DNA from 2 places in the Bacillus cereus group sp. MYBK79-1 genome. Region 2 is predicted to be linked to the other one. Evidence: riboswitches for the same ligand, from Rfam matches in the RefSeq annotation. Region 2 holds a riboswitch; the other holds the start of a gene.

Region 1 (3,593 bases), on a different contig from region 2:
TTTAAGCTCTTCCCAATAATCTACCTCTTCAAAAGAAAGAGTTTCAACTGGTGCTCCTGTAATAATAAGTCCATCAAATTTCTCATTCTCAATATCACGGAATGTTTTATAGAAGCTCGTTAAATGTTCCTGTGCTACATTACGAGACAAATGTGATTCCATATGAAGTAAATGAACATCTAATTGCAACGGGGTGTTGCCAATTAAACGAAGTAACTGCGCTTCTGTTTCTTGCTTCGTAGGCATTAAATTTAATATAGCAATTTTCAATGCACGGATATCCTGTGTTTCTGCTCGCTCCTTCGTCATTACAAAGATATTTTCCTCCTGCAACACTTTGCGAGCTGGTAAATCTTTATCAATTATGATCGGCATGTTGTTTGCCTCCGACTAACGCTGCTTCTAAATCTGCAATAATATCAGAAACATCTTCTATACCAACCGATAAACGAATTAAATCTGATGTAACGCCAGCTAAATGCTGGTCTTCAGCACTTAATTGTCTATGCGTTGTGCTAGCAGGATGTATAACGCAAGTTCGTGCATCAGCTACATGCGTTACGAGGGTTGCTAGTTTTACATTTGCGATAAATTCTTTCGCTGCTTCTAATCCTCCCTTAATGCCGAATGTTAAAACTCCACTAGCACCTTTTTTCAAATACTTTTGTGCTAACGAATAATTTTCATTACTATCTAATCCCGGATAATTCACCCATTCAATACGTTCATGGTTAGCAAGCCACTTAGCAACTGCGAGAGCATTTTCACTATGACGCTCCATTCGTAAATGCAGTGTTTCTAAGCCGATATTGCTAATATATGCATTGAATGGGCTCATACAGTTTCCGTAGTCTCTTAATAATTGAACACGTGCCTTCACAATATAAGCTGCTGCACCAAAATTTTGAACGTAACTTACGCCGTGATAACTTGGATCCGGTTCAACAAGTTCAGGATATTTCCCATTTGTCCAATCGAAGTTCCCTCCGTCAATAACAATGCCGCCCAAAGAGCTTGCATGACCATCAATATATTTCGTCGTAGAATGAACGATAATATTTGCTCCGTGTTCAAATGCTTGGCATAAATAAGGAGTTGCTAATGTATTATCCACGACAAAAGGTACTTCTAGCTCTTTCGCTGCATCTGAAAACTCTTTGAAATTTAAAACGTTCATCGCTGGATTTCCTAGCGATTCTGCATAAACGAGTTTCGTCTTATCATTAGCAAGGGCCACAATTTCATCAGCAGTTAAATTCGGATTAAAGAACGTAACATCGATACCAAGCTTACGCAAACTCACTCCAAATAAATTAAACGTCCCACCGTAAACTGTGGAAGAACAAAGCAAGTGGTCTCCGCTACTACAAATATTTAAAACGGCAAGCATAATAGCAGCCTGCCCAGAAGCCGTTGCAACAGCTCCTACACCACCTTCTAAATCCGCTAACTTTTGCTCAAATGCAGCTAAAGTAGGATTTCCAATACGCGTATATATATATCCTTCTGCCTCTAAATTAAATAGCGCTGCTAAATCATCCGAAGTATCGTATTTATACGTTGTACTTTGATAAAGTGGCAAAACACGCGGTTCACCATTCTTTGGTGTATAACCACCTTGCACACAAATTGTTCCTTTTCCCCATGATTCTCCCATCTCTCATTCTCCTTTCTTTTATACAAAATAAAGTGAAACTTTAATCAGTGGGGGTTTTCTTCATCCCCCACTGATTATTAGTTGAACCAATCGGACTTTTATGGGCAGTTGATCCCCCACCTAATTTCTTTGCTTTCGCTGAATTTTGAGGTGGGGGTCTTACTGCCCATTAAAGCGGGATAAAAAAACTGCTCCTTTCCTGAAAACAAGAAAGGAGCAGTTTGAAAACACGCTCTAAAGGCTCTTTCTTATCTCTCAGGGTTTATTACCTGCAGGATTTGGCACAATTCCGTTATACGGCTGTTGCCAAGGTTTCGTCGGGCCTGTCCCTCCACCTTTTCTTGATAAGACTATGCAATTACCGTTGATTTTATAGCAATAATTTCCTAATGTCAATCCGTTTTTCTGAATGTTCTAAAATAAATGTCAGCAGTTCTATATAAAGCAACAAAAGAAGTATATTCCATATTTATTCAAAAAAGACCTTTAAAAAATCCCAATCAATATATAGAATTAAATAAGTGGTTTAATTTATAAGCCCCAAACCCTAATGAAATCCCAATATATATGTTGAATAAGCCAACCTCACACAAAGATACTATATTATATTCCATTCATTTCACACTAGCATGTGTAACCCTTTCTCTATTACAACTTACATAACGGAGGTATAACATGACAGATAAAAAGGACATGCACTATATACTCGCTCTATATGGCATTCTTTTAGGCTCTATAGTAGGGGCTACGGTTTGGTTATTTTTAGTTACGATCAATATCGGAATCCACTTTATTTGGGGATACTTACCTAACGTTTTCTCTTCTCCCCCTTATTACACTCTTTGTGTAACAATAATCGGCGGTATTTTTGTTGGTTTATCACAAAAATACTTCGGTACATATCCACGTCTTATGCCAGAAGTAATGGGTGAATATAAAAAAACTGGTAGAATTGAATACCGTTTTGTACATCAGGCTACTTTAACTGCGCTTATTGTTTTAATATTTGGAGCTAGCCTAGGTCCAGAGGCCGCACTTGTCGGGATTATCGGCGGACTTTGTACATGGGTAGGGGATCGCTTTAAATTCGCTTTAAAGGGAATGAGTGAACTAACAGAAGTTGGAATTGGAGCTACTTTAAGTGTCATTTTTAACGCTCCATTATTCGGTTACTTAGCTCCAACTGAAAATGAGGAAGAAGAAATTGCCGGGTTTTCTAAAGGAAAAAAAGCAATTGTATATGTAACTACTACTTTTGCTGGATTTTCCGTTTATTTATTGCTTAGTAAACTCGATAATCGTGGGTCCTTTATTGTTGATTTTGGGGAAGGATCTCTTTCAATCAATGAATGGATTGCCTTTCTTCCACTTGCTTGCATCGGTGCTATCGTTGGTTTCCTATATTTCAAAGTAGAATTTACATTAGAGAAAATTATCCATCCTTTCCGTGAATACAAACTAACACTCGGAATTATAGGTGGGGTTTTATTAGGGATTGCGGGAACTTTTCTCCCATACACATTATTTTCAGGGGAACATCAATTAAAAGATTTAGTCGTTGAATGGAGTCATTTATCTTTTTGGATATTACTTCTTTCAGGAATTTTAAAATTATGCATTACTGCCGTTTGTTTAAATACAGGTTGGCGTGGTGGACATATTTTTCCCATTATATTTTCTGGGTCAAGTATCGGATACGCGATAGCCTCCATTCTTCCTATAGACCCAATCGCGTCTGTAGCCATTGTTACGACAGCGATTTCGAGCTATGCGCTAAGAAAACCAATAGCTATAACATTACTATTACTTATGTTTTTCCCGCTTAATTTACTATTACCAATGCTCGGTGCAGCAGCTATTGGTAATGCATTTCCACTTCCTAAGCGTAACGAAACTACAAATTAATAAAAAACAGCATTAACATAGACGTTAATGC
Region 2 (3,593 bases):
GCGTGTGAACATTGTTCCGCGCGTTTTTTGTCTATCTAAAAGCGTGCTGCAATGAATAGAAGATTGGGGTTATGAGTTTTAGAGGAAATAAGGGAGGAATTCAAATGTATTTACACGGCACAAGCCGAATCAATGGGCAAGGACACTTAGAAATTGGAGGGTGCGATACGACGCAGCTAGCAAAACAATACGGAACACCACTTTATGTATACGATGAAGAGTCTATTCGAGGAAAGTGCCGCGCGTTTCATCGTGCTTTTAAAGAAAGTGGTTTCTCTTACCAAGTAGCATATGCAAGCAAGGCGTTCTTGTGCATGGAGATGTGCCGAGTGGCTCGTGAAGAGAATATGTCATTAGATGTCGTGTCTGGAGGAGAATTATATACTGCGCTTCAAGCAGGATTTCCAGCATCGCGCATTCATTTTCACGGCAATAATAAAACAGAAGAAGAGATCGTGATGGCTCTTCAGGCGAATATTGGTTGTTTTGTCGTCGATAATTTCTTAGAGTTAGAAATTTTGCATGATTTAGCAGTGCAACATGGGAAGTTTGTGAACATATTAATTCGTGTAACGCCTGGAGTAGAGGCGCACACACATGAATATATTACAACAGGTCAAGAGGATTCTAAATTTGGATTTGGTGTGTCAAATGGTCAAGCGATGCAAGCAATTGAGCGTGCTTTACAAAAATCAAATTATAACGTGCTAGGAATTCATTCACATATCGGATCACAAATATTTGAAACGGCTGGATTTGTTCGAGCGATTGAAGTTCTTCATCAATTTTTAGAAGAAGTGAGAGAAAGAGCGAACTATGTAGTAAAAGTATTAAACGTGGGCGGAGGATTCGGAATACGCTACACAGAGTCAGATACACCATTAACTCTTGAGACATATGTGCGGGCTGTAACAAGTGCAGTGAGAGAACAATTTACAGTATGTAATTATCCCTTGCCAGAAATATGGGTTGAACCAGGGCGTAGTATTGTAGGTGATGCTGGAACGACACTTTATACAGTTGGATCTGTGAAAGACATTCCTGGTATTCGGAAATATGTATCTGTGGATGGTGGAATGACTGATAATTTAAGACCTGCTTTATATAACGCTCGTTATGAAGCGATGTTAGCCAATCGAGGGAACGATGAGAACGAGGAAGTTGTTTCGATTGCAGGGAAATGTTGTGAGAGTGGAGATATGTTAATTTGGGATATCACTTTACCGAAAGTTGCTACTGCCGATTTATTAGCAATTTCTTGTACAGGAGCATACGGGTACTCGATGGCGAATAATTATAACAGGATTCGTAGACCAGCTGTCGTCTTCGCGAAAGGTGGCACATCACAAATTGTTGTAGAGCGCGAAACATATGAAAATATTATTGGGAACGATCGCATACGTATTAAAGAATTAGTTTAAATGGGAAAAAGGAGTTGTTCAGATGGGCAATTCCTTTTTTGTAAAATAAAATAATTAAAATATATCGGAAAACTAGGATTGAAAAAAATCTGAATTGTGATAAAATACAAATACAAAGCTTATCAAGAGAAGCGGAGGGAACTGGCCCGACGAAGCTCGGCAACCTGCTTATAGAAAGCAAGGTGCTAAATCCAGCAAAATGGAATCCATTTTGAAAGATAAGGTAAAATATATTACCGAACAGTCTTTTCGAAATGGGAAAGATTTTTTTTATGAATAAAAAGGGGGGCTGTTCGCGTGAGCGTACGGGAACATTTTGAGGAAGTATCTGAGAAGATTCAAGCGATGCTTGCTGATATGAAATATGGTTCAATTACAATTGTTGTGCAGGATGGGAAAGTCATTCAATTAGAGAAAAGTGAAAAAGTACGTTTAAAGTAAAAAGCGCTGACTAGAAAAACTAGAGGCGGTTTTAACCTATATCATTAGGTTAAAACCGTCTTTTTGCTTTTACAGGGGGAAAGAACATGTTGACGTATGAAACGTGGGAAGAAAATAATGTTTCATTTCCAGAAGAAGATGAAACGAAAGGCGCGCTATCTGTATTAAGTTGGGCTTATAAAGAATATAAAAGTGAAATTGTATACGCATGTAGCTTCGGAGTGGAAGGGATGGTATTACTGCATCTTATAAACCAAGTAAATCCATCTGCTAAAGTTGTATTTTTAGATACAAATGTTCATTTTCAAGAAACGTATGAATTAATTCAAAAAGTACGGAGGCGATTTCCTTCATTAAATATTATAGAAAAACAGCCGGAACTTACACTTGATGAACAAGCGAAGTTGCATGGTGAGAAATTATGGGAAAGTAATCCGAATCTCTGTTGTAAAATTAGAAAAATTTTACCGTTAGAAAAATCATTAGCAGCGGAAAAAGCGTGGATATCGGGCTTAAGGAGGGAACAATCAGAAACACGTAAGTATACAAAGTTTATAAATCAAGATCATCGTTTTCAATCTATTAAAGTTTGTCCACTCATTCATTGGACGTGGAAAGAGGTATGGCGATATGTATACAAACATAGCTTGCCGTATAACCCGCTGCATGATGTTGGATATCCAAGTATTGGGTGTGAGAAGTGTACATTACCTGTAGGTGAGGGTGGCGATTCGAGAGATGGTAGGTGGGCCGGGAAAGTGAAAACAGAATGTGGTCTTCATTACCAATAAGATGAATTTGAAAATAAAGCTAAGAGAGGAAATAGAAAATGAGTACAAGAAACGAATTAATAAATCGTATAGACGAGACTTACGACGTATCACAAATCGAAAAAGAAATTGAATTAGACAACATTGCATTAAGTGATTTAGAGCTATTAGCGACAGGGGGATATAGCCCACTTACTGGTTTTTTAGGAAAGAAAGATTATGATTCAGTCGTAGAAACGCTTCGTTTAGTTAACGGGAGTGTTTGGAGTATACCGATTACGTTACCAGTAACAGAAGAAGTAGCAGAGAGTCTGAAAGCTGGAGGGGAAGTAAAGCTCGTTAATGGTGGCAATGTATATGGTGTCATTCAAATAGAAGATATTTTTGTGCCTGATAAGGAGAAAGAAGCGTTACTAGTGTATAAAACGACGGATGAGGCTCATCCTGGAGTGAAAAAATTATACGAACGACCGAACGTTTACGTTGGAGGAGCTATTATTCTTACAAAACGTTTTGAAAATAATCCGTTTCCTTCTTATCATTTAGATCCAATTGAAACGAGAGAAGAATTTAAAAAACGTGGTTGGAAAACAGTAGTCGGATTCCAAACGAGAAATCCGGTACATCGTGCCCATGAATATATTCAAAAATCTGCTCTTGAAATTGTAGATGGTCTCTTTTTAAATCCACTCGTTGGGGAAACGAAGTCAGACGATATTCCTGCTGATGTAAGAATGGAAAGTTATGAAGTATTACTTCAAAATTATTATCCGAAAGATCGTGTCTTTTTAGGTGTATTTCCTGCAGCAATGCGTTACGCAGGACCGAGGGAAGCGATATTTCATGCGCTAGTTAGAAAGAATTTTGGATGTACTCACTTTATTGTAGGACGCGATCATGCAGGGGTAGGAGCTTATTACGGTACTTATGAAGCACAAGAAATTTTTACAAACTTTACAGT

The links. Region 2 has a riboswitch for S-adenosylmethionine ahead of ACTFOB_RS14290 (YezD family protein). Riboswitches for the same ligand answer to the same signal wherever they lie in the genome.
Positions count from the first base shown of each region.
Region 1: another riboswitch for S-adenosylmethionine. It lies ahead of ACTFOB_RS19320 (bifunctional O-acetylhomoserine aminocarboxypropyltransferase/cysteine synthase); the one in region 2 lies ahead of ACTFOB_RS14290 (YezD family protein).

Region 1 covers NZ_JBQAEO010000013.1:42,166-45,758, forward strand. The annotation lists gene metA (homoserine O-acetyltransferase MetA) at 1-375, opposite strand, end outside; gene ACTFOB_RS19320 (bifunctional O-acetylhomoserine aminocarboxypropyltransferase/cysteine synthase) at 359-1,657, opposite strand; SAM riboswitch class I at 1,903-2,008, opposite strand; gene ACTFOB_RS19325 (chloride channel protein) at 2,333-3,562, shown strand.
Region 2 covers NZ_JBQAEO010000007.1:183,161-186,753, reverse strand. The annotation lists gene lysA (diaminopimelate decarboxylase) at 105-1,421, shown strand; SAM riboswitch class I at 1,538-1,646, shown strand; gene ACTFOB_RS14290 (YezD family protein) at 1,719-1,862, shown strand; gene ACTFOB_RS14285 (phosphoadenylyl-sulfate reductase) at 1,949-2,653, shown strand; gene sat (sulfate adenylyltransferase) at 2,692-3,593, shown strand, end outside.